Regions from separate parts of the Paucibacter sp. KCTC 42545 genome, predicted to be linked through region 2. Evidence: predicted binding sites of a transcription regulator. Region 2 holds the regulator's gene; each other region holds the start of a gene.

What was found. Region 2 encodes LexA, which represses DNA repair genes until DNA is damaged. Its sites were predicted from a motif close to ACTGTATNNNNATACAGT; they were not measured.
Region 1: imuA (translesion DNA synthesis-associated protein ImuA) is a predicted target of LexA. The motif match lies at 1,821-1,838, and genes of this name have one in related genera.
Region 3: recA (recombinase RecA) is a predicted target of LexA. The motif match lies at 1,972-1,989, and genes of this name have one in related genera.

What each region holds. Positions count from the first base shown of each region.
Region 1 is NZ_CP013692.1:3,213,121-3,223,114, reverse strand. Features, by position in the region: gene AT984_RS14005 (Y-family DNA polymerase) at 1-880, opposite strand, end outside; gene imuA (translesion DNA synthesis-associated protein ImuA) at 837-1,778, opposite strand; gene AT984_RS13995 (GNAT family N-acetyltransferase) at 2,024-2,623, shown strand; gene AT984_RS13990 (metal-dependent hydrolase family protein) at 2,830-4,227, shown strand; gene AT984_RS13985 (Crp/Fnr family transcriptional regulator) at 4,294-5,088, opposite strand; gene AT984_RS13980 (AMP-dependent synthetase/ligase) at 5,179-7,266, shown strand; gene AT984_RS13975 (ABC transporter ATP-binding protein) at 7,268-8,053, shown strand; gene AT984_RS13970 (branched-chain amino acid ABC transporter permease) at 8,065-8,994, shown strand; gene AT984_RS13965 (branched-chain amino acid ABC transporter permease) at 9,107-9,994, shown strand, end outside.
Region 2 is NZ_CP013692.1:2,034,761-2,044,754, reverse strand. Features, by position in the region: gene AT984_RS09030 (O-succinylhomoserine sulfhydrylase) at 1-500, shown strand, start outside; gene gltX (glutamate--tRNA ligase) at 497-1,897, shown strand; tRNA gene AT984_RS09020 (tRNA-Ala) at 2,013-2,088, shown strand; tRNA gene AT984_RS09015 (tRNA-Glu) at 2,187-2,262, shown strand; tRNA gene AT984_RS09010 (tRNA-Asp) at 2,363-2,439, shown strand; tRNA gene AT984_RS09005 (tRNA-Ala) at 2,592-2,667, shown strand; tRNA gene AT984_RS09000 (tRNA-Glu) at 2,737-2,812, shown strand; tRNA gene AT984_RS08995 (tRNA-Asp) at 2,885-2,961, shown strand; gene lexA (transcriptional repressor LexA) at 3,148-3,891, opposite strand; gene AT984_RS08985 (asparaginase) at 3,982-4,956, shown strand; gene AT984_RS08980 (esterase-like activity of phytase family protein) at 4,976-6,433, opposite strand; gene AT984_RS08975 (organic hydroperoxide resistance protein) at 6,512-6,937, opposite strand; gene AT984_RS08970 (MarR family winged helix-turn-helix transcriptional regulator) at 6,992-7,492, opposite strand; gene AT984_RS08965 (ABC-F family ATP-binding cassette domain-containing protein) at 7,727-9,727, opposite strand; gene prmB (50S ribosomal protein L3 N(5)-glutamine methyltransferase) at 9,724-9,994, opposite strand, start outside.
Region 3 is NZ_CP013692.1:4,106,003-4,115,996, forward strand. Features, by position in the region: gene AT984_RS17565 (sensor histidine kinase) at 1-1,174, opposite strand, end outside; gene AT984_RS17570 (response regulator transcription factor) at 1,205-1,876, opposite strand; gene recA (recombinase RecA) at 2,028-3,068, shown strand; gene AT984_RS17580 (nuclear transport factor 2 family protein) at 3,139-3,513, shown strand; gene AT984_RS17585 (regulatory protein RecX) at 3,599-4,174, shown strand; gene AT984_RS17590 (DUF2889 domain-containing protein) at 4,347-4,952, shown strand; gene sucC (ADP-forming succinate--CoA ligase subunit beta) at 4,978-6,138, shown strand; gene sucD (succinate--CoA ligase subunit alpha) at 6,212-7,105, shown strand; gene AT984_RS17605 (TerC family protein) at 7,243-7,986, shown strand; gene AT984_RS17610 (serine/threonine-protein kinase) at 8,001-9,080, shown strand; gene AT984_RS17615 (Stp1/IreP family PP2C-type Ser/Thr phosphatase) at 9,077-9,865, shown strand.

The DNA.
Region 1 (9,994 bases), 1.2 Mb from region 2:
TGGCTTCGATCAGCGGCAAGACCGTGCCGGCGTGCAGGCTGATTTCACCCACCGGCGCGGGCAGGGCGATGCGCTGCAGATGCTCGCTCAGCAGGCGGGCGAGATGGCGGTAGTCGCGTGTGACTTCGGCCGTGTGCACTTGCAGGCTGCCGTGGCTGGCGATCTCGCGGGCGCGCATCGCGTCATGCTCCCAGTGCAGGGTCAGGTCTTGCACACCGGCATGGCGGGCGGCCAGCCAGGCGCAGAGCTGGCGCAGCAGATGCTGGGCGTGATGCAGCAAGGCCATGGCGTTGTCGCTGCGCTGCGGCAGCTCCAGGCGGGCGCTGAATTGCTCGGGGATGCTGATCCAGGCATGCGCCTCCTGCAACTGGCCATAAGCCTGATCCAGCGCCCGCAGCAGCTCGGCGCCGAAGCGCCGGCCCAGGGCGGCGCGCGGCAGGCGGCGCACATCACCCAGGCGCTTGCAACCCAGCCGGGCCAGCATGGGGGCATGGGCTTGCGCGGCGCTGAGGGCGGGCAGGGGCAGGGCATCAAGCTGTGCGCCCAAGCTCAGGCTGCTAGGCCAGTCCAGGCTGGGCTGGCAGCGCGCCAAGGCCAAGGCGCCCAAGCTGCTGGGCGCCCAGGCGGCCGCCTGCAGGTGCAAGCCGGCCTGCGGCGCGCTGGCAAACAGACGCTGATGCAAGGCCTGCGGGCCGCCGAACAGGCGCAGGCTGGCGGCCACTTCCAGCACCACCGCCTCTTCCAGCAAAGCCACGCGCGGCGTGAACTGCAGCGCCCACCAGGCCAGGGCCTGTTGTTGCGATGCCGCCGTGCCGCCGCTGCCCCCTGCCAGCGTTTCAGTGGGCGCTGGTGGCGGGCTGAGCAGGGCGAGCCAGTGCATGGCTGATGAGGGCGCTGACGGAGGTGATGGCGCTGCCGGCGCTGCTTGCGCTGCTTGCGATTTGCGGCGCCGCCGGCGTGTTGACGACAGTCGTGGTCGGCATGAGCGGAGCGATCGGCGTGACCGGCGTTCCCATGCTGGGCCAAGGCTGGGCCAGCATGCGCGGGCTCAGCACTTCTTGCAGCCCGGCGGGCAGGGCCGGCAGCAGCAGGGCTTGCTCATGCGTGGGCCCGCGGCGTTTGAGGATTTGCACTTGCAAACACCAATCGGCGCCCACGCTCAAGGCCACCCGCAAGGGCGCGGCCGAGGCTTGCGTGTGCGCGGCCAGCGGGCGCAGCAAAAACACCGGCGCGCTGCAGCTCTGGGCATGGCTTTGCAGGCGCCGGATTTGCTCGGGCCTGGCCTGCGGCAGCCAAGCCAGGATGGCGGCGGCGGCATTGGCCTTGATGGCTTGCTCGGTGGCCCAGAGCTGTTGCTGCGCCGTGCCTGCGGCAATCCACAGCAGCTGTTCGGCCGCCGCGCCACAAGCGGCTTGCAGGCCCGGCAGGTGCGGGGTGTAGGGCGGGTTGATCAGCAGCACGACGGGCGCGCGGCCTGGTTGCTGCGGCCGCTTGGCTTGGCCTTGGCCGGGTGCTGCCGTGTGGGACGCCGATGGGGCCAACAGCGCCCGCAGGGCGGGGCCCAGCAAGCGCCACTCCAGCTGCGTGTGGGGCGGCTGCAGGATTTCGCTCAGGGCGTGGCTGGGCCAGCCGGCGCCGGGCAGCTGGGCGTCCAGCGCCGCAAAGCCGCTGCTGAGGCCGGGCTTGGGGCTGCTGCCCAGACTGTTGGCGCGCCAGACTTGGGCGTGCAGCAAGGCCTGGGCTGGCTCTGCCGGGCGGAGAGTTGCGGTGGAGAGCATGGCGGCTTGCTGCGAGCTGGGGGGAACTCATGATACAGAAAGACTGTGTTTTTATACAGCTTAATGAGGCCAGGCTGATGCCACAGCGCTGTCACACCGATGCCGCTGCCCCGCCAACACGGCTGACTTTCCGTGAGAAAACCATAGTTAACCCTCTGCTTGAGGGGTTTTCGCGGCGGCCTGCTTCGGTTTAAGGTGGAAAATTAGGGTTTTCACCATATCGTCATTCCTCGGGATAAACAGTCATGGCCTTGCTTGAGCCCTTGTTGGCAATCTTGGACACCGCGCGTTTGACGCTGCGCGCGCCCGAGGCCAGCGATCTGGATGCCGTTTTTGAGGTGCATGCCGACCCCATCACCAACCGCTTCAACCCCGCCGGTGCACTCGTTTCGCGTGAAGCTGCGCAGGCTTTGTTGGAAGGCTGGCAGGCGCACTGGCAGGCCCAGGGCTTCGGCTACTGGGCGATTGCCTTGCGCGAGCAGCCCGAGCAGCTGCTGGGCTTCGGCGGCATCATGGCCAAGCCCATCGAGGGCCATCAGGGGCGCTTGGATCTGAATCTGTACTTCCGCTTCCGGCCCCAGGCCTGGGGGCAGGGCTATGCCTCCGAGATGGCGATGACGGCCTTGGCGCTGGCCTTTGATCAACTGCGCGCCCCGGCCGTGCTGGCGGTGGTGCGGCCGAGCAATATGCCCTCACGCAAGACGCTGGAGCGCATCGGCATGCGGCTCAAGGGCGCGCTGGCCGATGTGCCGGGCCAGGCCCCCAGCCTGCTGTACGAGATGAGCGCCGAGCATTACGCCACCGTGCCCAAGCAGGTGCCGCCGCCCACGCCCTTTGGCGCCTGAGCCTGCGGCGGGCTGCACGCAGCCCAAACACCGCCCACTCAGCGCCCACTCACAGTCCGCTGACTGTCCCACCCAAAGCCCATCCCCTAACTTCGAAGCGCTGTGTCATCCCGGCCGCGGCGACCGGCGTGCAGAATGGAATGCCATTCGCCGTACGGTAAAGCGCCCGGCATCGGTCAGCACCACTTCTGAGATAGGGAAAGCAAATGCAAGCCACTGTTTTACGAACCGTCTTGCGCGGCCTGGCCTGTTTGGGCCTGGCTGCGGGTGGCGCCAGCGCCAGTTGGGCTCAGCAAGCCGCCGCGCCATCCGCCAAAGCGGGCGCGCCGCAGCCAAGCGCGGTGCTGATCGAAAACGTGCGCATCTTCAACGGTGTAGCTGACAAGCTGTCCGCGCCCGCCAATGTGCTGGTGCAGGGCAATACCATCAAGACCATTTCCAGCGCGCCCATCTCGGCCCCAGCCGACGCGGTGCTGACCCGCATCGACGGCAGCGGCCGCACCTTGATGCCGGGTTTGATCGATGCCCACACCCACATCATGTTTTCCACCCTGCCGCAGCTGGTGATTCTCACCAGCGATGTGGGCTTCATCAATGTGGCGGCGGTGAAGGCCGCGAACGACACCTTGATGCGCGGCTTCACCAGCATCCGCGATCTTGGCGGCCCGGTGTTTGGTTTGAAGCGCGGCATTGATGCGGGCTTGGTGGCGGGGCCGCGCATCTGGCCTTCCGGGGCCTTCCTCTCGCAGTCCGGCGGTCATGGTGACTTCCGCCTGCCTAACGAGTTACCCGTGCGCCCCGGGGAATTTACCTTCAGCGAACGCGCCGGTGCGGCCGTGATTGCTGACAACGCCGACACGGTGCGTCAGCGCAGCCGCGAGTTGCTGGCGCTGGGGGCCTCGCAGATCAAGCTGATGGCCGGTGGCGGTGTGTCCTCCAGCTTTGATCCGCTGGACGTGACCCAGTACACCGTGCCCGAGCTGCGCGCCGCCGTGGAAGCGGCCGAGAACTGGGGCACTTACGTCACCGTGCATGCCTACACGCCGCGTGCGGTGCGCCAGGCCATCGAGGCCGGCGTGCGCTGCATTGACCACGGCCAGTTGCTGGACGACGCCACCGCCAAGCTGATGGCCGATAAAGGCGTGTGGTGGAGCTTGCAGCCTTTTGTGGAGGACCCCCATCATCCATCCGCCTTCCCGGAGGGCTCGCCCAACCGCCTCAAGCAGCTGGAAATGTTCGGCGGCACCGACGCGGCGTATGCGCTGGCCAAGAAGTACAAGATCAAAACTGCCTGGGGCACCGACACCTTGTTCGATGCCGCTGCGGCCGCCACCCAAGGCGCTCAATTGGCCAAGATGACGCGCTGGTACAGCCCGGTGGAAGTGCTGAAGATGGCCACCTCCGGCAATGCCGAACTGCTGGCCTTGTCAGGCCTGCGCAGCCCTTACCGTGGCCGCTTGGGCGTGGTGCAAGAAGGCGCGCTGGCCGATTTGTTGCTGGTGGACGGCAACCCGATCGAGAACATCGCCCTGATCGCCGAGCCCGCCAAGAACTTGCTGGTGATCATGAAAGATGGGCGGGTGGTCAAGAACATCACCCAGTAAATCAGAACCGGCACTGGCGCTGGGAAGCGCTTGGGGGCTGGATGGGCGGCAAAGCTTTTTTGCCGCTCACGCCCCCACCGGCAGCGCCGATACCGCCGGCATCACCTGCGGAAAGCAGCGCAAGCCTTGCAAATCCAGCACCCGCAGCCCGCCGTACTCGATGCTGATCAGGCCGCGCTCCGCCAGCTTGTTGAGGGCTTGGTTGACGCGCTGGCGTGACAGGCCGACCAGATAGCCCAGCTCTTGCTGGGTGATGCGCAACAAGCTGCCCACGCCGGGGTAGAGCTGGGGATGGAAGAGGGCGGCGAGGTTGCGGGCCACGCGCAGATCGGGGTCGCTGATGCGGTCGATCTCGCGGGCGGCGATGAACTGGCCCAGGCGTTCATTCAGCTGGTTGAGCATGAAGCGGTTGAAGGCGATGCTGCCTTCCAGCAGTTCGTGGAACATCTCCAGCGGCAAACCCGCCACGATGCTGGGGCGCAGCACTTGGATGTTGTAGCGGTAGCTCTCGCGTTTGAGCAAAGTGCCCTCGCCAAACCAGCCGCCGGGCGGCACGCCGGTGAAGGTGATGGCCTGGCCGGTGGAGTCGTCATTGCTCATCTTCAGCAAGCCGTCGATGACGCCGAACCAGTAATTGGCTTTTTTGCCAATCTTGCAAATGCGCTCGCCGACCTGCGCGTCGGCCACTTCCAGCTGCGCCACCGCCTTGGCGCGCTGCTGCGGGTCCAGCAAGGCCAGCCAGGGAATGGCGGCCAGCTCCTGGGCGGTGGCGGCGCGGGCGCGCTGGCGCAGGCTGGATGCGGGGGAGGCCGGGGATGCGGCGCCAGTCTCGGCCTGGCTTGAAGCATTTGCGAAGTTCATGGCTGAGTGTTGCCCAGGCTGGGTGACAGGAGGCTTACAGCGCGCTGCCAAGCGACCCCGGGAAAGCACGCCCCCGTACTGACCCTAGGAATGTCGTTGCAAAGACAGCCAAGCGTCAAAGTCGCCCCTAGGATGCCAACACAACAAAGTCCCGGCAGCGCCATTTCGCGCCTGCCAGAGACTCAAGGAGACAAACCGGTGACTACTGCAGCCCCGAGTTCCACCTTTCCGCAGCTTTTGCTGGCGCATGCCGCGCAGCGTCCGCATGCCCCGGCCTTGCGCGAGAAGGAATACGGCATTTGGCAGACCCTGAGCTGGGCCCAACTGGCCCAGTTGGTGCGCGAGCTGGCCCATGGCTTGGCCCAAGCCGGCCTGCGGCGCGGCGACCATTTGCTGGTGGTGGGCGAGAACCGGCCCCGCTTGTCGGCCGCCATGCTGGCCGCGCAGTCGCTGGGTGCCATTCCAGTGCCGCTGTATCAGGATGCGGTGGCGGCCGAGTTTGTGTTTCCGGTCAATAACGCCGAGATTGCTTTCGCGGTGGTGGAAGACCAGGAGCAGGTCGACAAGATGCTGGAGCTGCGCGACCAAGAGCATTGCCCGCAACTGCGCAGCATCTGGTTTGATGACCCGCGTGGCCTGCGCGCTTACGCCGAAGACGCCAGCCTGGCATCACTGGACAGCCTGGCCGAGCAAGGCCGGGCACATGCCGCGCTGCACCCGCATTTCTTCGACGAAGCCGTGGCGCAAGGTCAAGCCGGCGATGTGGCGGCGATGTTCTTCACCTCCGGCACCACCGGCAACCCCAAGGGCGTGGTGCACACCCACGCCAGCCTGATCGACCGCGCCCAGGCCGGTGCCCGCTTCGACAAGCTGACTTGCGATGAGGAAGTGCTGGCCTATCTGCCGCCGGCCTGGATTGGCCAGAACATCTTCAGCTACGCGCAGTGGCTGGTCTGCGGCTATGTGGTGAACTGCCCCGAGTCCAGCGCCACCGTCACCATCGACCTGAAGGAAATCGGCCCGACCTATTACTTCGCGCCGCCGCGGGTGTTTGAGGGCTTGCTGACCAGCGTGATGATCCGCATGGAAGACGCCTCCGCGCCCAAGCGCTGGCTTTTCAATAGCTGCATGGCGCTGGCCCGGCGCGTCGGGCCCGCCCTGATGGACGGCAAGCCGGTGGGGGCGCTGGACCGGCTGAAATACGCCCTGGGCAATCTGGCCATCTACGGCCCGCTGCGCAACACCTTGGGCCTGAGCCGGGTGCGGGTGGCTTACACCGCGGGCGAGGCCATCGGGCCCGATCTGTTCAGCTTCTACCGCAGCATCGGCATCAATCTCAAGCAGCTCTACGGCTCCACCGAAACCGCCGTGTTTGTGTGCCTGCAGCCCGACCATGAGGCGCGCGCTGACACGGTGGGCGTGCCGATTGAAGGCGTGGAAATCAAGCTGAGTGAGAGCGGCGAGATCCTGGTCAAGTCGCCCGGCCTGCTCAAAGGCTATTACAAGAACGACGCCGCCACCGCCGAGGTGCTGACGCCCGAGGGCTGGTATCACACCGGCGACGCCGGCTTCATCGACAGCCACGGCCACCTCAAGATCATCGACCGCGCCAAAGACGTGGGCCGCCTGCGCGGTGGCGCTTTTGACGCCGCCATGTTCGCGCCCAAGTATGTGGAGAACAAGCTCAAGTTCTTCGCCCACATCAAGGAGGCAGTGGCCTTTGGCGATGGGCGCGAGAAGGTCTGCGCCTTCATCAATATCGACTTCGACGCCGTGGGCAACTGGGCCGAGCGCCGCAATCTGCCCTATGCCGGCTACACCGATTTGGCTCAGAAGCCCGAGGTCTACAACCTGATCCGCGAGTGCGTGGAGCAGGTCAATGCCGATCTGGCCGAAGACGAATTGCTGGCCGGTAGCCAGATCAGCCGCTTCCTGATCCTGCACAAAGAGCTCGACGCCGACGACGGCGAGCTGACCCGCACCCGCAAGGTCAGGCGCGGCGCCATCGCCGAAAAGTACGCGCTGCTGATCGCCGCGCTTTATGAAGGCAAGAGCTCCCAGTTCATTGAAACAGCGGTGCGCTTTGAGGATGGGCGTGCGGGCTCGGTTGCGGCGGATTTGAAGATTGCTGACGCCAAGACCTTCGCGCCTGCCAACACTGCAAAGAAGGCCGCCTGAAATGAGCAGCAAAAAAATCGGCGAGGTCATCCTCGACATCAAGAACATCAGCCTGGCCTTCGGCGGCGTGAAGGCGCTGACGGACATCTCCTTCGATGTGCGCGAGCATGAGGTGCGCGCCATCATCGGCCCTAACGGCGCGGGCAAAAGCTCGATGCTGAACTGCATCAACGGCGTCTACCAGCCGCAGCAGGGCTCCATCGCCTTCCGGGGCAAGACCTTCAAACACCTCAGCTCGCGGCAGGTGGCGGAGATGGGGGTGGCACGAACCTTCCAGAATCTGGCCTTGTTCAAAGGCATGAGCGTGCTGGACAACATCATGACCGGCCGCACCCTGCATATGAAGACCGGCCTCTTGCTGCAAGCGCTGCGCTGGGGTCCGGCCGAGCGCGAGGAAATGGCGCAGCGCGAGAAGGTCGAACGCATCATCGACTTCCTGGAAATCCAGCCCTATCGCAAGACCCCCGTGGGTCGCTTGCCCTATGGCTTGCAAAAGCGCGTGGACTTGGGCCGCGCCCTGGCCATGGAGCCGCAGGTCTTGCTGCTGGATGAGCCCATGGCCGGCATGAATGTGGAAGAGAAGCAGGACATGTGCCGCTTCATCCTCGACGTCAACCAAGAGTTCGGCACCACCATCGTGCTGATCGAGCATGACATGGGCGTGGTGATGGACATCTCGGACCGGGTGGTCGTGCTGGACTACGGCAAGAAGATTGGCGATGGCGCGCCCGATGAGGTGCGCGGCAATGAAGACGTCATCCGTGCCTACTTAGGCACCAGCCATTAAGGAATGTCGCCATGGGATTTGTGATTGAAACCATCTTCGGCGGCCTGATGACGGGCATGCTTTATTCGCTCATCGCGCTGGGCTTTGTGTTGATTTACAAGGCCAGCGGGGTGTTCAACTTTGCGCAGGGCGCGATGGTGCTGTTCGCTGCCCTGGCGATGGCGCGCTTCACCGAGTGGATTCCGCAGTGGACCGGCATCAGCCAGCCCATCCTCGTCAATGTGCTGGGCTTTGTGCTGGCCATGCTGGTGATGCTGGCGGTGGCTTGGGCGATTGAGCGCTGGGTTTTGGGCAAGCTGGTCAATCAAGAAGGCATCACGCTCTTGATGGCCACCATCGGCGTGACCTATCTGCTCGAGGGCATGGGCCAGACCCTGTTCGGCTCGGACATCTACAAGATCGATGTGGGCATGCCCAAGGACCCGATCTTTCTGTTCGAGAAAACCTTTGAGGGCGGCGTGCTGGTTAATAAAGAAGACCTGTATGCCGCGCTGATTGCCGCGGCCATGGTGATCTTGCTGGCGCTGTTTTTCCAGAAGACCTCGACCGGCCGCGCCCTGCGGGCGGTGGCCGATGACCATCAGGCCGCGCAGTCCATCGGCATTCCACTCTCCCGCATCTGGGTCATCGTCTGGGCCGTGGCCGGTTTCGTGGCCCTGGTGGCCGGCGTGATCTGGGGCAGCAAGCTGGGGGTGCAGTTCTCGCTCTCGCTGGTGGCGTTGAAGGCCTTGCCGGTGGTGATTCTGGGCGGGCTGACCTCGGTGCCCGGCGCCATCATCGGTGGCCTGGTGATCGGCGTGGGCGAGAAAGTCTCCGAGGTCTATCTGGGGCCGCTGATGGGCGGCGGCATCGAAATCTGGTTTGCCTATGTGCTGGCGCTGCTGTTTTTGCTCGTTAGGCCGCAGGGTCTTTTCGGCGAAAAAATCATTGACCGCGTATGACGCGGGCAAAGAGTTTTCGATGCCGGCCAACTTCGAACAACTAAGCGACTTGAGCGAAGTTAAGCGAACGCAGTGAGCGGCCAAAGTCAAAAGAACATCAAGGACACCCACCATGCTCTACCGTGAGAACGGCCAGTTCAAAACGAGCTATCGCGCCGACAGCCAGATCTTCACCATCCGGCAGGACAAGATCGCCATTGCCGGCTTGCTGCTGCTGGCCTTTGTGTTGACGCCCTGGCTGGCCAGCGACTATTTCTTCAGCGCCATCCTGATTCCTTTTCTGATCCTCTCGCTGGCGGCCCTGGGCCTGAATGTGCTGGTGGGTTATTGCGGGCAGATCTCGTTGGGCACCGGTGCCTTCATGGCGGTGGGCGCTTACGCGGCCTACAACTTTCAGGTGCGTGTTGAGCATATGCCGCTGATTGGCTCCATCTTGCTGGGTGGCCTGTGCGCCACCGCCGTGGGCGTGCTGTTCGGCATTCCCTCGCTGCGCATCAAGGGCTTGTATCTGGCGGTGGCAACGCTGGCGGCGCAGTTCTTTTGCGACTGGGCTTTTCTGCGCATCAAGTGGTTCACCAATAACTCGTCCTCGGGCAATGTCTCGGTGTCGGAGCTGAGCGTCTGGGGCCATGCCATCGACACGCCGGCACAGAAGTATTTGTTCTGCCTGAGCTTTGTGGTCTTGTTCGCCTTGCTGACCAAGAACCTGGTGCGTGGCGCCATCGGCCGCGAGTGGATGGCCATGCGGGATATGGATGTGGCCGCAGCCGTCATCGGCATCCGCCCGGTCTACGCCAAGCTCACCGCTTTTGCGGTCAGCAGCTTCATCGTCGGCGTGGCCGGCGCGCTGTGGGGCTTTGTGCACCTGGGCAGCTGGGAGCCGGCGGCCTTCTCCATCGACCGCAGCTTTCAGCTCCTGTTCATGATCATCATCGGCGGCCTGGGTTCGGTGATGGGCAGCTTCTTTGGCGCCGCCTTCATCATCTTCTTGCCGATTGTG
Region 2 (9,994 bases):
CAGTCGGCATGACCTTGGCGCCCTTTAACGCCTGGGTTGTGCTGAAGGGCTTGGAGACCTTGAGCTTGCGCATGAAGGCACAGAGCGATCAAGCATTGGCCGTGGCCCGCTGGCTCGAAGCCCGCCCCGAGGTCGCTCGCGTCTACTACCCGACGCTGGCCTCGCATCCCCAGCACGATTTGGCGATGCGCCAGCAGTCGGGGCAGGGCGGTGCGGTGCTGTCCTTCGAACTGCATGCCGATTCACCTGAAGCGGCACGGGCGGCGGCCTTCCACATCATCGACAGCACCCGCGTGCTCAGCGTCGCCACCAATCTGGGCGATACCAAGTCCATCATCACCCACCCGGCCACCACCTCGCACGGGCGCTTGTCTGACGCGCAGCGCCAAGCCGCCGGCATCAGCCAAGGCCTGATCCGCCTGGCCGTTGGCCTGGAGCATGTGGACGACATCACCGACGACCTGCTTCGCGGTCTATCAACTTTGAATCTCTCGAAATGAGCCAAGCCATCACTCCTGTCCGCACCCGTATTGCGCCGTCGCCGACCGGTTTCCTGCACCTGGGCACAGCCCGCACCGCCCTGTTCTCCTGGGCTTATGCCCGCCATTTCGGTGGTGAGTTCGTGCTGCGCATTGAAGACACCGATGTGGCCCGCTCCACCCAAGATTCGGTGGATCAAATCATTGCCTCCATGAACTGGCTGGGCCTGACCTACGACGAAGGCCCGATCTATCAGATGCAGCGTCTGGATCGCTACCAAGCCGTGGTGGACAGCATGTTGGCCGCCGGCACCGCTTATCGCTGCTATTGCTCGCCGGAAGAACTGGAAGAAATGCGCGAAGGCCAGCGCGCGCGTGGTGAGAAGACCGGCTACGACGGCCGCTGGCGCCCGGCGCCCGGCAAGGTGCTGCCGCCCGTGCCCGAAGGCGTGGCGCCGGTGATCCGTTTCATGAACCCGCCCGAGGGCGATGTGACTTGGGACGATCTGGTCAAAGGCCCCATCACCATCAATAACCGCGAGATCGACGACCTGATCATCGTGCGGCCCGACGGCGTGCCGACCTACAACTTCTGCGTGGTGGTCGATGATTGGGATATGAAGATCAGCCACGTTTTCCGCGGCGACGAGCATGTCAACAATACGCCTTGGCAGATCAATATCTTCAATGCCCTGGGCGCACCGCTGCCCAAGTTCGGCCACTTCCCGGTGATCCTGGGTGACGACGGTTTGAAGCTGTCCAAGCGCCGTGGTGCCGTCAGCGTCACCAACTACGAAGAAATGGGCTATCTGCCCGAGGCAATGCTCAACTATCTGTCACGCCTGGGCTGGAGCCATGGTGATGATGAGTTGTACTCGCGTGAGCAATTGGTGGCTTGGTTCGACGGCACCCATCTCAACAAGAGCCCCGCGCAGTGGGATCCGGCCAAGCTCGAGTGGGTCAATAGCCACTACATGAAGCTGGCTGACGATGCTCATTTGGCTGGTTTGGTGCAAGCGCAATTGCTCAAACGCGGCATCAGCGCTGAGTTGCCGCAGCTCAAGGCCATGGCCGCCTTGTTCAAGGATCGTTGCGCAACCACAGTGGCCTTGGCCGATTGGCTGGCCATGTACTTCACTGATGTGAGCCCGAGCGCTGACGATCTGGCGACCCATGTCACCGATGCAGTCAAACCCGCTTTGACGACCTTCGCTGACAAGTTGGCTGCTATCGAGTGGAATAGGGCGAGCATTGCCGCGGCCATCAAGGAAACCATCGCCGCCCATGGCTTGAAGATGCCGCAGCTGGCCATGCCTGTGCGTGCTTTGGTGTGCGGCCGGGTGCAAACGCCCAGCGTCGATGCAGTGCTGGAACTGTTTGATAAAGAAATTGTCATCAAACGCTTGCGCAGCGCCTAATTTTCGTTCTACAATCTACGTCTTGCTTGAACAGCGCGAAACATCAAAACGCTGCTTTGGGTCGAATGAGGGTCTGGCTAGCTGGACTTCTTGTGATGCGCAGAGTAAAGAGTTTGGGGGTATAGCTCAGCTGGGAGAGCGCTTGCATGGCATGCAAGAGGTCAGCGGTTCGATCCCGCTTACCTCCACCAAAAGTATTAGATTTAAAAATTTATACTCTAAGTGGCGCGCAGTTCAGTAAGTAGCGATAATGTTGTGTATAATGCGCAGCAATATTGAAGAAGGTTTAGTCCCCTTCGTCTAGAGGCCTAGGACACCACCCTTTCACGGTGACTACAGGGGTTCGAATCCCCTAGGGGACGCCAAGTTTGATAAGGCTTGGTAAATGTTTGAGAGATTAGAAATAATCTGAAAATATTTACAAAACTTGTCGATGAATGCTGATATAATATCAGCTCTTCATCTGGAGTGGTAGTTCAGTTGGTTAGAATACCGGCCTGTCACGCCGGGGGTCGCGGGTTCGAGTCCCGTCCACTCCGCCAGCGTATTGAGTGCATAGATTTCGGTCTGTGTATGTGTTTGAAGGCTCAACTTAATGAGTCGACAAGCGGCCAAGAGATTGGCCGCTTGCATTTAAGAGTTGAGTTTAGAGTTTTAGCTTGAACGGCGCGATGCCCGCATTCTGACAAGATTCGGGGGTATAGCTCAGCTGGGAGAGCGCTTGCATGGCATGCAAGAGGTCAGCGGTTCGATCCCGCTTACCTCCACCATGATTTCATCCTGTGGGTGAGATCAAGGCGGCGCGCAGTTCGGGTGTGAATTGAAAATTAGAAGGTTTAGTCCCCTTCGTCTAGAGGCCTAGGACACCACCCTTTCACGGTGACTACAGGGGTTCGAATCCCCTAGGGGACGCCAAGTTTGATAAGGCTTGGTAACTGCTAGCAGTTACATAACTTATCGATGTTGCGAAACTATATTCGCACATCTGGAGTGGTAGTTCAGTTGGTTAGAATACCGGCCTGTCACGCCGGGGGTCGCGGGTTCGAGTCCCGTCCACTCCGCCAACATTTTGAAAGCCCCGATAACTTGTTATCGGGGCTTTTTCTTTGCTTGAATACTTAACTGGCAAACAGAATTAGATTGGGATGCAGTTACTTCGTGGCTGTGATGATCTGCAGGAGTATTTGCATACTCGTGTAGATCATTCCCCAAGTGCCAATCAACCGCCCTCTAATTGCCCGCCAGTCGCCTCAATTAAATAGGCTGTTGCGAATCAGGCCGACGGCCAAGCCTTCCAGGGCGAAGTTGTCTTCATCCGCTTTCGCAATCAGTATGGGCTCGAACTCGGCGTTCTCGGGGTGCAATTCAATGCCGTTGCGGCCGCGCTGGTAGCGCTTGACCGTCACTTCATCGCCCAGGCGCGCCACAACGATCTGGCCATTCTTGGCTTCGCTGCACTTTTGCACCGCGAGCAGGTCGCCGTCCAGAATGCCGATGTCTTTCATGCTCATGCCTTTGACCTTGAGCAGAAAGTCCGGCCGGCGCGCGAACATGCTGGCTTCGACCGTATAGCTTTGTTCGATGTGTTCCTGAGCCAAGATGGGGTGGCCGGCCGCCACGCGCCCGACCAAAGGCAGGGTCAACTGGGCCAAACTGGCCAGCGGCAGCGAAAACTGGGCGGTTGACTGGCCTTTCAAGCGACTACCGCCAGCAGAAATGCCGCCCGCGCGCGCCTCTTTGGCATCGCGCGCTTCATTCAGCGCACGCAAGGTGCCTGATTTGAGGCGAATCCCACGCGAGGTGCCGCCCACCAATTCAATCGCACCCTTGCGCGCCAAGGCCTGCAGATGCTCTTCCGCCGCATTGGCCGATTTGAAGCCGAGTTCGGCTGCGATTTCAGCCCGAGTTGGCGGGGCGCCAGTCAGTTCGATGGCTTGGCGCACCAGATCCAGAATTTGCTGTTGGCGGGGTGTGAGTTTGGGGCTGTCATCCATATCGGTCCTCGTTTGTGATCCAATGATCAACTGCCTGAATATATATCCAGTAGCTGTATTTTCATCCAGTCGAACCAAGAAAATATGTCAATGAGCGCCGAAAAATCAAGCATCGAGGGTGTTGGCCCTCTCTCCACTACCGCCAGCCGGGTCGTCATTCTTGGCACCGGCGGCACGATTGCCGGCACCGCGGCCAATGCTGCGGACAATGTGGGTTACCAAGCCGCCCAGCTCGGTGTCGATCATTTGGTGCAGGCCGTGCCGGCCTTGGCCAGCCACCGGCTGGAAATGCAGCAAGTGGCGCAGTTGGACAGCAAGGATATGGACATCGCCACCTGGCAACGCTTGGCTCAAGCAGTTGCCACGCATCTGGCGCGCCCTGAAGTGGCCGGCATTGTCATCACCCATGGCACCGATACGATGGAAGAAAGCGCCTACTTTTTGCAGCGCGTGCTGGCGCCAACCAAGCCGGTGGTGCTGACCTGCGCGATGCGCCCGGCCACGGCCTTGCAGGCGGATGGTCCGCAGAATCTGCTGGATGCCGTGGTGCTGGCCCAGGATGCACGTGCCTCGGGTGTGCTTGTGATGGCCGCTGGCCGTGTCCATGCGGCCGAGCAAGTGCAAAAAGCGCACAGCTACCGCATTGACGCTTTTCGCTCTCGCGACGATGCGCTTTGCGGCGTGATGGAAGAGGGTGTTTTGCGTGAGTGGGGCGCTTGGCCGCGTGGTGAGGCGTTGGGCCTGGATCGCATCGCCAAGCCAGCGGACCAGTGGCCACAGGTGCAGATTGTGTTGAACCATGTGGGTGCCGACGGGCTGCTGGTGGATGCCTTGCTGGGCTTGGGCTGCGCCGGCCTGGTGGTGGCCGGCACCGGCAATGGCACGCTGAGCGAGCGCCTGACTCAGGCTTTGTTGCGGGCTCAGGCCCAGGGTGTGCGGGTGCTGCGCTGCAGCCGCTGCGATGCTGGGCCGGTGATCGGTGGCGAGGACAGCGGCCTGCCCAGTGCAGGCGCGCTGTCAGCCGTCAAGGCCAGGGTGGAGCTGATGCTTCAGCTCCTGGCTTGAGCTTCGGAAAGCTCCGCAGTCAGTGGCCTTTGCCAGCCTTGCGGCGGCGGGCGGCGGCCAAGGGGATGCCCGCCATCAAGCCGGCCAGCAGTAGCGCATAACTGCCGGGTTCCGGCACGGCGCTGATTTGCTGGGGCACAAAAGCGGAGCCGTTCAGATCTGCATCGCTGAAGGCAAACACATACCACTGGTTGGGGTTGTTCAGGCCCTTGGGCGAGCTGGCCAAGAAGTCGTTGTCATTGGCGATGTAAAGGGTGTGCTTGAGCACGCCGCCCACCATGATGTCTTCGCCAAAGCTCATGCCCTCGAGCTTGGCTGGAATCTGCGCATCGCTAATGCCTTGGGCATTCAGGGCTTGCTTGAGGTCCAGGAACAGGCTCTTGGCAGGCGCCAGGGCTAGCAAATTGCTCTCGCCGGAGATGCTGCTGACGTCGGCCGCATTGGCCAGATCCACCTTGTAAATGCTCTTGAACTTGGCGGTCGAGTCGTCGCCCAGGCCCTTGCCATCACGCTCCAGAACGAGGAACTCGTGATCGTTCAGCGCCAGGATTTCGCTGCTGTTGTAGTTCTTCTTGGTGATGGGATCGTAGTTGTTGTAGGCGAATTGCTTGGTGGCACCGGTGGCAATGTCGATGCTGATGAAGCGGTTGGCCGCGCCACCGTCACCGCCGTCTTGTGCCAGCGGGCTTTGCATAAAGCCCATCAGGGTCTTGCCATCGGGCGTGATGGCCAGGCCTTCCATGCCCTTGTTAGTGACGCGCCCGCTGCTGGTGTTGTTGGCAATCTCGAGGGCGCCTTGTGCATTTTGCTGGCTGATGCCCAGATTGGCCGGCAGGACAAATGACTTGAGGCGCGCGCCGGTGGCACGGTCGAATTGATAGACGGCGGGGCCGTACTCATCGCTGACGAAGACGCTGCGGCCGTCGTTCGAGAGGCGCAAACCTTCCGGGTCGAGGCGGGCATTGCTGCTGTTCAAAGAACCGCCGGCGCCGAAGGCATCGGAGCGGCCGGTGAAATAGTTCTTGCCGTCCTTGCTCAAGCTCGGTGCGCTGCCGTAGTTCAAGGCGCTGGCACTGTAGAGCAAGGTCGTGGCGTTCAGCTTGGCACCCAAGGTGTAGGGCAGGGCGCCGCCAGCCGATGCGTTCAAGCTCAGCTGCACGGTTTGCAGGCGAGGAATGAAGGAGGCGGTGTTGTCGATCGCGCTGTTCCATGCGGTGGCATTGGGGCCACGGTCGGGCAGGGCGATGAAGGTGTTGCCGCCGGCCCAGGCCAGGGCCGAGCCCATGCCGCCGAGCAGATCGCCGGCAATACCGTTTTCAAGCGGGGCACTTTGGCCGGAGAGGTCGTGCAGCGCGCCACTCAAGCTGCCGGTGGCCACCAGGCTGATGGCGGCAGCGGCCGGTGTGGCGGCTGCCGCTGTGGCCAAGCCGAGTGCGATCAGGCTGGCGAGTCGTTGAAGGGCGTGCTTGGAGCTCATGGCTTGGCCTTTGTGGAAGATGTTCGACAAAGCTTCAAACCATAGAGCCCCTTCGTGACTCCCTTGTGACGAGGCCTTTTAGACCAGCGTCAGCGTCACATCGATATTGCCGCGGGTGGCGTTCGAGTAAGGGCAGACCTGGTGCGCGGCGTTGATCAGGGCCTGTGCTGCGTCCCGGTCCATGCCCGGCAAGCTGATGCGCATCGCCACTTGAATGCCGAAGCCGCCGGTGATGGGGCCGATGCCCACATCCGAGGTGATGGACACATCCGCCGGAACGCTGATCTTTTGGCCGGCAGCAACAGCCTTCATGGCGCCGATGAAGCAGGCCGAGTAGCCGGCCGCGAAGAGCTGCTCCGGGTTGGTGCCGGGGCCGCCGGCGCCACCCAATTCACGCGGTGTGCTCAGCTCAACTTTGAGCGCGCCGTCGCTGGACGATGCATTGCCTTGACGGCCGCCGTTGGCGGTAGCGGTAGCGGTGTAGAGAACTTTGTCGAGGGCCATGGTCATGTACTCCGTGAGGTCGTTGGTGGGTGGGGGAAAAAATGAAAAACGAAATCAGTCGCTGGCTTGGGCTTTGGAAAGCTCCAGGCGCAGCGCATGTAAACGCTTGGTGAGGGAGGAGATTTCTTCGAGTGAACAGGCGCTGGCGCAAGCCAGTTCATGCGGGATGCTTTTGGCTTGCGCCCGCAATGCTTTGCCAGCTGGCGTCAAGCCAATGTCGACACGGCGCTCGTCATCTTTGGCGCGCTGGCGGCTGATCAGGGCGGCGGCTTCCAGGCGCTTGAGCAAGGGCGTCAAGGTGCCGGAGTCCAGCGACAGGCGCTGACCCAGGGCGGAGACGCTGATACCGTCTTGCTCCCACAGCACCAGCATCACCAGATACTGCGGGTAGGTCAGGCCCAGCGGCGCCAGCAGCGGTTTGTAGAGCTTGGTCATGGCCAACGAGCTGGCGTAGAGCGCGAAGCACAGCTGCTGGTCCAGTTGCAACCAATCGGGTGGGCTGCGGCGTGAGGCGCCTGCTGTGTTGGCTGATTTGGGGCTTTGCGTTGAATGCATGGTGTAACTGTAGTTAGCAATTGAATTGCGTACAACTTAAATGGTTATTCAGGGAGGTGCTAGACGGCGTAAGGCGTTTGGGCAAGTTCGGAGCGTCTGGCCCAGGTCGGCAGCCAGGCAGATAGGCATGAAAAAAGGGCCCGAAGGCCCTTTTGTTTGCATTCCGCAGTTGCGCGCTTAGCTGCGCCTTGATGCGGAAATACGGCTGGTGCGCTGATGCGCTGATGCCTAGCGTTAGCTGGCCGCCTGGATGGCATCGACTTCGGCGCCCAGGGCCAGCCAGCGCAGCTCGGCGGCTTCCAGCTCGTCGTGAATGCCTTTCAGGCGTTTGCCCAGCTCGGCGATTTGCGCGGGCGTTGCCTTGCCCGAGGCCAGTTCGGCCTCGACCGCGCTGCGTTCATCGGCCAGCTTGTTCAGCTTGACGTCGATGGCATCCATCTCGCGGCGCAGCGGCTTCGTCTGCTCAGCCAGGCGTTGACGGGCTTGGCCGCTGAGTTTGCGGTCCTCGCGCGCGGCAGGCTTGGCCGCTTCGGCGGCAGGTGCGGCGGCGGCCACGGGCGCGGCCTCAGCAATAGCGGGCTTCTTGCCCATCGCCTTGCTGGCTTGTTTGGCAGCTTCCTTGGCGGCCTTGGCGGCTTCCTTGGATTGCTCAAGCAACCACTTCTGGTAGTCGTCCAGGTCACCGTCAAACGGCGACACCGCGCCCTTGGTCACCAGCCAGAACTCGTCGCAGACTTCACGCAGCAAGGCGCGATCGTGGCTGACCAGCATCACCGTGCCTTCGAACTCGTTCAGCGCGATGGACAGAGCCTCGCGGGTGTTGAGGTCCAAATGGTTGGTTGGCTCGTCCAGCAGCAAGAGGTTGGGGCGCTGCCAAACCAGCATGGCCAGCACCAGGCGTGCTTTTTCGCCACCCGAGAGGCTGCCCACTTGCTGGTTCACCATCTCGCCGACAAAGCGGAACTGGCCCAGGAAGTCGCGCAGCTCTTGCTCGCGCGCGCCGGGGCTGCATTCCTTGGCCAAGCGCACCATGTGCGAGAGCGGGCCTTCGTCGGGGCGCAGCACATCCATTTCCTGCTGGGCGAAGTAGCCGATGGTCAGGCCCTTGCCCTCGGTGATCTTGCCGCCCATGGCACGCTGCATACGCGCCACGGTCTTGACCACGGTGGACTTACCCTGGCCGTTAGCACCCAAGATGCCGATGCGCTGGCCGGCCAGCACCGAGCGGTTGATGCCGCGCACGATGATGTTCTCGACGCCATCGACCTCGTAGCCGCAGGCCACTTCGTCGAACATCAGCATGGGGTTGGGCAGGCTGACGGGCTCGCGGAACTCGAAGTTGAAGTCTGCGGCAGCGAGCACCGGCGCCAGCTTTTCCATCCGCTCCAGCGCCTTGACCCGGCTTTGCGCCTGCTTGGCCTTGCTGGCCTTGGCCTTGAAGCGGTCAATGAACTTCTGCAAGTGGGCGATGCGCTCTTGCTGCTTGCCGAAGGCCGCGGTTTGCTGCTCCATGCGCTCGGCGCGCATGGATTCAAAGGCGGTGTAGTTGCCGCCGTAGCGCATCAGCTTGGTTTCATCCAGGTGCAAGGTGACCTTGGTGATGGCATCGAGGAATTCGCGGTCATGGCTGATGACGATCAAAGTGCCGTCGTAGCGCTGCAACCAGGCCTCCAGCCAGACCAGGGCGTCCAAGTCCAAGTGGTTGGTGGGCTCGTCCAGCAGCATCAACTCGGCCGGGCACATCAGTGCGCGCGCCAGTTGCAAGCGCATGCGCCAGCCGCCCGAGAAGCTGTTCACCGGGGCCTCGACCTGCTCGCCCTTGAAGCCCAAGCCCATCAACAGGGCTTGCGCGCGCGGCTTGGCATCGAAGGCGCCGGCGTCCATCAACATGGCGTGGGCATCGGCCATGGCGTGGCCGTCTTCGGCGGCTTCCGCCTCCTCGAGTGCCTTGCGTGCAGCCATCAGGCGCACATCGCCTTCCAGCACATAGTCGGTGGCCGAGTCTTCGGTTTCCGGCATGTTCTGCGCCACTTCGCCCACCGCCCATTGGCGTGGGATGTCGACTTCGCCCTTATCGCTTTGCAGCCGGTCGGTCAGCAACGCGAACAAGCTGGACTTGCCGGCGCCGTTACGGCCCACCAGGCCGATTTTCTCGCCCGGCTGCAGGGTGACCGAGGCATCGTCCAGGACGATTTTGCTGCCGCGGCGCAGGGTGACATTGCGAATGGTGATCATGGCTGGGCGCCCTCATTGTTCTTGTTCATCGACTTCAACAGCGCTTCCTGGGTCACCAGCAACACCTGATCTTCTCCGGCCGATGTTTCCATCCAGGCCACTTCCAATTGCGGGAATGCCGCTTCAAAAAACTCGCGCTCGTTGCCGATCTCCAGCACCAACACGCCGTGCTCGCTGAGGTGCTCGGGTGCGGCGCGCAGCAGCTCGCGCACAAAGTCCATGCCGTCGCTGCCCCCCGCCAGGGCCAGCTCGGGCTCGGCCCGGTAC
Region 3 (9,994 bases), 2.1 Mb from region 2:
TGTAGAGCAGGGCGTTGTCCACCAGATTGCGAATCAGCTCGCGAATTAAAAGCGGGTGGCCCAGCACGCGCAAGCCGCTTTGCTCTTGGTCGGGGCCTTCGAAACCGAGGTCGATGCGTTTGTCAAAAGCACGCGGCACGAAGTCGCGCACCGTCTCGATCGCCAACTCGGGCAGATTGACCAGCTCACGCCGGGCCGCATGTTCCTGGTCTTCGGCCCGCGCCATCGCCAGCAGTTGGTTCACCATGTGCGCGGCACGCTGGCTGCTGAGCGAGATCTGCTGCAGGGATCGCTTCAAATCGGCCGGCTCGCTGCGGCCCTCGTCAATTTCACGCTGCACGAATTCGGCCTGAGCGCGAAGGCCCGCCAGCGGCGTTTTCAGCTGATGGGCGGCATCGGCCAAAAAGTGTTTTTGGCTGCTGATCGACTGATCCAGCCGCGCCAGCAAATCATTGATGGCGCCCACCAGCGGCGCCACTTCCTCGGGAATACGGCGCTCGTCGATGGGGCTGAGGTCGGAGCTATCGCGCGAGCGGATGCGGCGCTGCAACTCGTTGAGTGGCGCGATGCCGCGCGCCAAAGCCAACCACACCAGCAGCACGGCCAGCGGCAGGATGACGAACTGCGGCAGGATCACGCCCTTGATGATTTCGTTGGTCAGCTTGCCGCGCTTGCCCAAGGTCTCGGCCACCTGCACCAACATAGTCTTGCTGCTGCCGGCCATGCCCTCGGGCGAGACCCACAAATACGCCACCCGCACCCGTTCATTGCCCACTTCATCGTCGCGGAAGTGCAGCTCCCAGGGCACGATCAGGTCGTCATCGGTCGGCACCGGCAGCTTGGCATCACCGTTGAGCAACTCGCCGCGCAGGCCCAGCACCTGGTAGAACACCGTATCGCTCTCGTCCGCGCGCAGCAAGGCAGCGGCCTCGGGCGCCAGCGCGTATTGCGCCCGGCCGGTGCGGCCAGCAGCAAGTGCCGCCGAGGTGGAGGCCACTTGCAGGCCCAGCGTGCGGGCCATCTCGCCCAGTTCGCGGTCATAGGGCTTGGCCGCAATGCCTTGCGCCACCAGCCAGGTCAGCGCCACGCTGATGGGCCAAATCAGCAGAAGCGGCGCCAGCATCCAATCCAGGATCTCGCCGAACAGCGAGCGTTGGCCGGACTCAGCGGCCATGGCGATCCCTCACTGCCGAGCGCTTGAGCATCAGCCGGGAATTTTCTCGAGGCAATAGCCCAGGCCACGCACCGTGGCGATGCGGATCGGGCCTTGTTCGATCTTCTTGCGCAGGCGGTGGATATAGACCTCGATGGCGTTATTGCTAACTTCCTCGCCCCACTCACACAGGCGCTCCACCAACTGGTCCTTGCTGACAAGCCTGCCGGCGCGTTGCAGCAAGACCTCCAGCAAACTCAGCTCACGCGCCGACAGCTCCACCATCTGCTCATTGATATAGGCCACCCGTCCGGTGGCGTCAAAGGACAGCGGGCCATGCTTGATGACACTGGACGCCGTGCCCAGGCCGCGGCGCGTCAGGGCGCGCACCCGCGCCTCCAACTCCTGCAGCGAGAAGGGCTTGGCCATATAGTCGTCGGCGCCCAGATCCAGGCCCTTGACGCGCTGCTCCACGCTGTCGGCCGCGGTCAAGATCAGCACTGGCATCGACGAGCCCCGCGCGCGCAGCTTGCGCAGCACTTCCAGGCCGTGCAGACGTGGCAGGCCCAGGTCAAGAATGACCAGATCAAACTCATGGGAAGCCAGGGCCGCATCGGCCTCGGTGCCAGTACCCACCTGGTCCACCGCATAGCCCGAGGCCCGCAGCGAACGCAGCAGGGCGTCCGCCAAAACCTGGTCGTCTTCGGCGATCAAAATACGCATGGCGGTCTCCGGCAGTTTGATTTGTTGTCAGCGCATTCTAGGTTTGCCGCCGAGCCCGGCTGTGAAGACAATCCCTCGCAAGAATTTTCAAAACCACTGTACAAACATACAGATTGCGCCATAATCCGCCCAGCTCATTGAGGAGAAATTCATGGACGCCCCAGTCAAACCCACCATCAGTGCTGAAAAAGCCAAGGCCTTGCAGGCCGCCCTGTCGCAGATCGAAAAGCAATTCGGCAAGGGTTCCATCATGCGCCTGGGCGAGGGCGAGGTGATTGAAGACATCCAGGTGGTGTCCACCGGTTCGCTGGGTCTGGACATTGCCCTGGGCGTTGGCGGCCTGCCGCGCGGCCGTGTGGTCGAAATCTACGGCCCTGAGTCTTCGGGCAAGACCACCCTGACCCTGCAAGTCATCGCTGAGATGCAAAAGGTCAACGGCGTCTGCGCCTTCATCGACGCCGAGCACGCCCTGGACATCCAGTACGCACAAAAGCTGGGCGTCAATCTGCAAGACCTCTTGATCAGCCAGCCCGACACCGGCGAGCAAGCCCTGGAAATCGTTGACGCGCTGGTGCGCTCCGGCTCCGTGGACCTGATCGTCGTCGACTCGGTGGCAGCGCTGACGCCCAAGGCCGAGCTGGAAGGCGAAATGGGCGATTCATTGCCTGGCCTGCAAGCCCGCTTGATGAGCCAGGCCCTGCGCAAGCTGACGGCCACCATCAAGAAGACCAATTGCATGGTCATCTTCATCAACCAGATCCGCATGAAGATCGGCGTGATGTTCGGCAGCCCCGAAACCACCACCGGCGGCAATGCGCTGAAGTTCTACGCCTCGGTGCGCCTGGACATCCGCCGCATCGGCTCGATCAAGAAGGGCGATGAAGTCATCGGCAGTGAAACCAAGGTCAAGGTGGTGAAGAACAAGGTGGCCTCTCCCTTCAAGACCGCCGAGTTCGACATCCTCTACGGCGAAGGCATCAGCCGTGAAGGCGAGATCATCGACATGGGCGTGGTAGCCAAGGTGGTCGAAAAGTCCGGATCCTGGTACGCCTACAACGGCGAGAAGATCGGCCAGGGCAAGGACAACGCCCGCGAATTCCTGCGCGAAAACAGCGACATCGCCCGCGAAATCGAGAACAAGGTGCGTGACTCGCTGGGTGTTCCGCTGCTGGCGGGCGCCCAAGCCGAGTAATTCGGGCTTTTTGCTCGGATCAGCGCCTCGCAGCGCCCCGTCGCACAGCACCGCCGCTGGAGCCTGCCTCATGAACACACCACGCGAACGGGTGTTGAGCTACTGGCAGGCCGCCAACGCCCGCGATTGGCAGGCATTTGCTGAGTTGCTGGCCGAGCAGATCGTTTACGAAGTGCCGCAAACCCGGGAACGGGTGCGCGGCCGCGCCAACTATGTCGAGTTCAACCGCACTTGGCCCGGTCAGTGGCGCGCCGATATCCAGCAACTGGTGGCGGACGATCAGCAAGCCGTCTCGGTGATCGCCTTTCATGTCGACGGCACCGCCGAGACCGGCATTTCGGTGTTCGAGTTTGATGGTGACGGCCGCGTTGCCCGCATCACCGACCACTGGCCGGCTCCGTACGCACCGCCCGCGCGCGCCTGCGACTGCATCGAGCGGTATTGACGCAGCAACACCGCTTAAAGCAAGTCACAGCGACCGGCAGCGACTTACAGCCACGAACCATCGCCCACTTGTGCGCACAGCGCCCATGAATCACAAACCCCTTTCCCTGAAGGCTCGCGCCATTGCCTTGCTGGCCCAGCGCGAGCACAGCCCGAGCGAGTTGCGCCGCAAACTGCTGCACATCGAGAACGAACGGCGCCGCCAGGAAAGCATGCGCGAAGGCAAGGAATCAGTTGATGACGACAGCACAAGCGCGGCGCCGGAACTCGTCGACGAACTGCTGAGTTGGCTGCAGGCGCAAGGCTATTTGGACGAAAGCCGCTTCGTGGAGTCGCGCCTGCATGCCCGCGCCAGTCGTTTTGGCAATAGCCGCATCAAGCAAGAGTTAGCCCAGCACCGCCTGAGCCTGAACGCGGAGCAATGGCAAACCCTGAAAGCCACCGAACTGGAGCGCGCCCGGCAAGTCTGGCGGCGCAAGTTCGGCCTCTCTGCTGAGGTTGATGCCGAGCTTGATGCTGATGGCCAATCAGATGTCGCCGCACCGAGCGGCGCCGAGCTGGCCGCCATGCGTGCCAAGCAAGGCCGCTTCCTGGTGCAGCGCGGCTTCGCGCCGGAGGTGATACGCCAAGTCTTGCGCGGCGGCAGCGCGGGCGAAGACTGAAATCTGCCTGAAACGCCTTGAAATCGGCCCATTTTGGGGCGTTTGAAGGGCCACTGACAGTTCCGTGAAAGCATTGCGGCAGCGCAACATGCTACATTGCCGTCTGCGCAGCGAACGGCCCGTCGACTTATTTCATCCGGGTTTCGTCCCTGCGCTCAGCTGTTTTTTGCCCATGTCCTCCTCACCCATCCCCAACTCTTCGCGTCGATTGATCCACCGCCGCGCCATCGATGTGCAAGTTTTTGCACGCGATGATGAGTTGTTTGAGGTTGAAGCCGGGCTGGTCGACAGCAAGACGCAGGACATTCCCCTGGCCGACGGCATCCGTCGCGCCGGCGACCCGATTCACGATATGACCCTGAGCCTGGTCATTGACCGTCAAATGACGATTCGGCAAGCCAGCTCGGTGACGCGCTGGATGCCTTATCCCGGCGCTTGCGAGTCGCATGGCGACGCCTACGCCAAACTGGTCGGCCTGAACTTGATGCGGGGCTTCCGCCTCGGCGTCAAAGACCGCCTCAGCGGTGTCAAAGGTTGCACCCATTTGACCGAGTTGTGCCAGGTCTTGCCTACCGCGGTGATCCAAGCCTTCGCCGGCACGGTGATCGACACCCGCGAAGGCTCGCCCGAAGGTCACCCGCCGTTCCAGATCGACCGTTGCCATGCCTTGCGCAGTGACGGCTCGGTCGTCGAAACTCACTACCCTCGCTGGTATCGCAAGATGGCAGAAGCGGCGCAAGCCGCCGAGCCGCGAGCGCTGCCTGCTTCCTCTTCCTGACTTCCTCCAGAAAAGCGAGACCCCTATGAAGATTCACGAGTACCAGGCCAAGGAAATCCTGCGCCAATTCGGAGTGCCGGTGCCGCGTGGCCATGCGGCTTTCACAGTGCAAGAAGCGGTTGAAGCCGCACAGAAGCTGGGCGGCCCGGTCTGGGTCGTGAAGGCGCAAATCCACGCCGGTGGCCGTGGCAAGGGCGGCGGCGTCAAGCTGGGCCGTTCGCTGGAAGACGTCAAGAAGCTGTCCGAAGAAATCCTCGGCATGCAGCTGGTCACGCACCAAACTGGCCCCGAAGGCCAGAAGGTTCGCCGCCTCTACATCGAAGACGGCGCTGACATCAACAAGGAGCTGTACATCTCCCTGGTGACCGATCGCGGCACGCAAAGCGTTGCCTTCATCGCTTCGAGCGAAGGCGGCATGGACATCGAGGAAGTGGCTCACTCCACCCCCGAGAAGATCATCACCGAGATGATCGACCCCCTGGTCGGCCTGACCGAAGCCCAGTCGCGCAAGATCGCTGCGACCATCGGCCTGAGCGGTGCCTCGATCGACCAAGCCGTCGACCTGTTCGCCAAGCTCTACAAGTGCTACATGGACACCGACGCGTCGCTGGTTGAAATCAACCCGCTGAACTGCGATTCCAAGGGCAATCTGATCGCCCTGGACGCCAAGTTCAACTTCGACGCCAACGCCCTGTTCCGTCACCCAGAAATCGTGGCTTACCGCGATCTGGACGAAGAAGATCCGGCCGAAGTGGAAGCCTCCAAGTTCGACCTGGCCTACATCTCGCTGGACGGCAATATCGGCTGCCTGGTGAACGGCGCCGGTCTGGCCATGGCCACCATGGACACCATCAAGCTGTTCGGCGGCGAGCCGGCCAACTTCCTGGACGTTGGCGGTGGCGCCACGGCCGAGAAGGTCACCGAAGCCTTCAAGATCATGTTGAAGAACCCTGACGTCAAGGGCATTCTGGTCAACATCTTCGGCGGCATCATGAAGTGCGACACCATCGCCGAAGGCGTGATCACCGCTTGCAAGGCCGTGAACCTGTCCGTGCCGCTGGTGGTGCGCATGAAGGGCACCAACGAAGAGCTGGGCAAGAAGATGCTGGCCGAATCCGGCCTGCCCATCATCGCCGCCGATTCGATGGCCGAAGCCGCAACGAAGATCGTTGCCGCCGTCGCTTAAAGACCTTGCGGGACAGACCGACCGAGCGTATTGGCGAGTCGCTCTGTCCCCAACTGACTAGGAAGAATTCGCAATGAGCATTTACATCAACAAAGACACCAAGGTCATCACCCAGGGCATCACGGGCAAGACCGGTCAGTTCCACACCCTGGGCTGCCAGGCTTACGCGAACGGCAAGAACGCCTTCGTCGCTGGCGTGAACCCCAAGAAGGCTGGCGAGAAGTTCTCGGACATCCCAATCTACGCCACAGTCAAGGAAGCCGCTCACCAGACCGGCGCCACCGTGTCGGTGATCTATGTGCCGCCCGCTGGCGCTGCCGCTGCCATCTGGGAAGCTGTGGAAGCCGATCTGGACCTGGCCATCTGCATCACGGAAGGCATCCCCGTCCGTGACATGCTGGAAATCCGCAACAAGATGAAGGCCAAGGAAGCTGCCGGCGGCAAGAAGACGCTGCTGCTGGGCCCCAACTGCCCCGGCCTGATCACGCCCGAAGAAATCAAGATCGGCATCATGCCCGGTCACATCCACCGCAAGGGCCGCATCGGCGTGGTCTCGCGCTCCGGCACGCTGACGTATGAAGCAGTGGCACAGCTGACCGAAATCGGCCTGGGCCAGTCCTCGGCTGTCGGCATCGGTGGCGACCCGATCAACGGTCTGAAGCACATCGACGTGATGCAAGCCTTCAACGACGACCCGGATACCGACGCCGTCATCATGATCGGTGAGATCGGTGGCCCGGACGAAGCCGAAGCCGCTCGCTGGTGCAAGCTGAACATGAAGAAGCCCGTCGTTGGCTTCATCGCTGGTGTGACTGCCCCTCCCGGCAAGCGCATGGGCCACGCAGGTGCCCTGATCTCTGGCGGCGCCGACACGGCCGATGCCAAGCTGGCGATCATGGAAGAGTGCGGCTTCACCGTGACCCGCAATCCTTCCGAAATGGCCAAGCTGCTGAAGGCTTTGCTGTAAACCTTTTCCGCTACAAAGCCGGGCCACAGCGGCCTGGTTTGATCCGGAACACCAAAGGGGCTCAGGCCCCTTTTTTCATGGCGCCCGCGCCACCGCACCTGTCGGTATAGTGGCCGGGCAGCGATTTAGAAAATTCAATGGACAATTTCCTCAGCCCAGATTTCTGGCTGGCCGTCGGCCAGATCATCATGATCGACATCCTTTTGGGTGGCGATAACGCCGTGGTGATCGCACTGGCCTGCCGCAAACTGCCCGATGCGCAACGCACCAAGGGCATTCTGTGGGGCACAGCAGGTGCCATCGTGCTGCGCGTGGTGCTGATCTTCTTTGCGCTGACGCTGCTGCAACTGCCTTTTCTGAAATTGGTCGGCGGCCTCTTGCTGCTGTGGATTGGCGTCAAGCTGCTGATGCCCGAAGACGAAGACGAGCACGACAGCATCCAGGCCAGCGACAAGCTCTGGGCCGCCGTCAAAACCGTCATCGTGGCGGACTTTGTGATGAGCCTGGACAACGTCATCGCCATTGCCGGTGCGGCCCAGGCCGCTGGTGGCGAACACCAGATGCCTTTGGTGATCTTCGGCCTGCTGGTGTCGATTCCCATCATCGTCTGGGGCAGCCAGTTGGTGATCAAGCTGATGGATCGCTTCCCTGTGGTCATCAATGTGGGCGCCATGCTGCTGGGCTGGATCGCCGGCACCATGATGGTGGGCGACCCAGCGCTTGCCGCCTGGGTTCCCACCCAAGCCGGCGACCAACCGGGCACCCCCAACCATGTGCTGCCGCTGTGGCATTACGGCTGCGGCGTGCTGGGTGCTTTGCTGGTGCTGGCTCTGGGCAAATGGCTGGCGGCTCGCCAGTCCGCACCGGCGTCGGCCGGCTGACAGGCAGCGCAAGCATGAGCGGCTTCTGGCAGCGCCTGCTCGGTCGGCCTCACTCCGCTGAGGCCGCCGGTCAAGACCTGACCCCAGCGCAAGCGCAAGTGCAGGCGCCCGCCGCCGGCGAGGGCCTGGCAGCGTACGAGTTGCAAGGGGAGCTGGGGCGCGGCGCGATGGCGGTGGTGAATCTGGCCGTCGAGCGCAAAAGCGGCCGTACCCTGGCCATCAAACGCCTGGCCTTGCAGCGCGAGTTCGCGGCCGAGGATTTGGCCGATGTGCGCCAGCGCTTTATGCGCGAAGCCAAAGCAGCCCGCCACCTGCAACACCCCGACATCCTGCAAGTGCTGGACGCCGGGGTGGACGGGCAAGACACCTGGATCGCGATGGAGTATGTGCAGGGCCAGGACCTCAGCCACTTCACCCGCTCCGGCACCTTGCTGCCCATCAACGAGGTATTGCGCCTGGGGCAACGCCTGGCCCTGGCGCTGGACTATGCGCACCAGCAAGGCGTGGTGCATCGCGACATCAAACCCGCCAATGTGATGCTGGACCGCGGCCACGGCGTGCTCAAGATCATGGATTTCGGCATTGCCCGCATTGCCGACGGCAGCCGCACCCGCACCGGCTTGGTGCTAGGCACGCCCTCCTTCATGTCGCCCGAGCAATTGGCCGGCCTCAAGGTGGACGGGCGCAGCGATCTTTATTCGCTGGGCGCCATGCTTTACCAGCTGTTGACCGGCCGCCTACCACACCAGACCGATTCGATGGCCCAGCTGATGTACCAGATCGCCAACGAGCCACCGGCCGATGTGCGCCACTACCGCCCCGACCTGCCGGAAAGCCTGGCCCTGGTGCTGGCCTTGGCGCTGGAAAAGCGCCCCGAGCTGCGTTATGCCAGCGGCCAGCAAATGGCGCAGGACCTGGGCGCCGTGCTGGAACAAACCGGCGAACTCGGCGACGCCAGCGCCGCCAAGCTGCAAGGCCAGGCTGCCAGCGCCGAATCTGCCAAATTGGACCCCGGATTCGCCCAAACTGTGCGCCTTCAGCTGAAGGAAGCAGGGCAGAATCCCCCACCAGCTAACCACACAGAATTGCCATGAGTTTGGAGTTTTTCAGCGCCACCGATGTCGGGCGCGCGCGCAACAACAACGAAGACTCGGTGGCTTTGGACGAGAACGTGGGCCTGGCCGTGCTGGCCGACGGCATGGGTGGCTACAACGCCGGTGAAGTGGCCAGCCAGATGCTGACCAGCTTCATCCGCGCCGAATTGGGCCGCTGGCTAAAAGAGTCCAGCGCCGAGGCGACCCATGTTGACCTGCGCCGCGCCATGGACATCTGCGTGGACAACGCCAACCGCGCCATCTTCAACGCGGCCAACACCAATCCGCGCTATGCCGGCATGGGCACCACGCTAGTTTTGGGCGTGTTCCGCGAGGACGGGTTGCTGCTCGGCCATGTCGGTGATTCACGCGGCTACCGCCTGCGGGGCGGCCAGCTCACCCAAATCACCCGCGACCATTCCCTGCTGCAAGAGCAATTGGACGCGGGCTTGCTGACCCCGGAAGAAGCGGCCTACTCCAGCAACAAAAATCTGGTGACGCGCGCCGTGGGTGTCGAAGACACCGTGATGTTGGAATTGCACCAACACGAAGTGCAGCCTGGTGATGTTTACCTGTTTTGCTCCGACGGCCTGTCGGACATGCTGGAAGACGAGGCCATGCGCCAGTTGCTGCTGGCGCATCCCACCTTGCCAGAAGCCGCGCAAGCCCTGATCGACGCGGCCAACGACATGGGCGGCCGGGACAATATCGCCCTGGTTTTGGTGCGCGTCGAAGGCCGCCTCAAGCCCGAAGGTCGTACTTGGTGGCCGTTTGGGCGTCGCTAAGAGGCGTCAACAAGGGTTGCCGAGAAGTCAAAGCACTGCGAAGCGACATTCCGGGCAGCTATCATCGCTGCCGTAGACGCTCTGCGAACCAGGCGCGCCGGCCGGCAAGATTTCACGTTCGGATCTGCC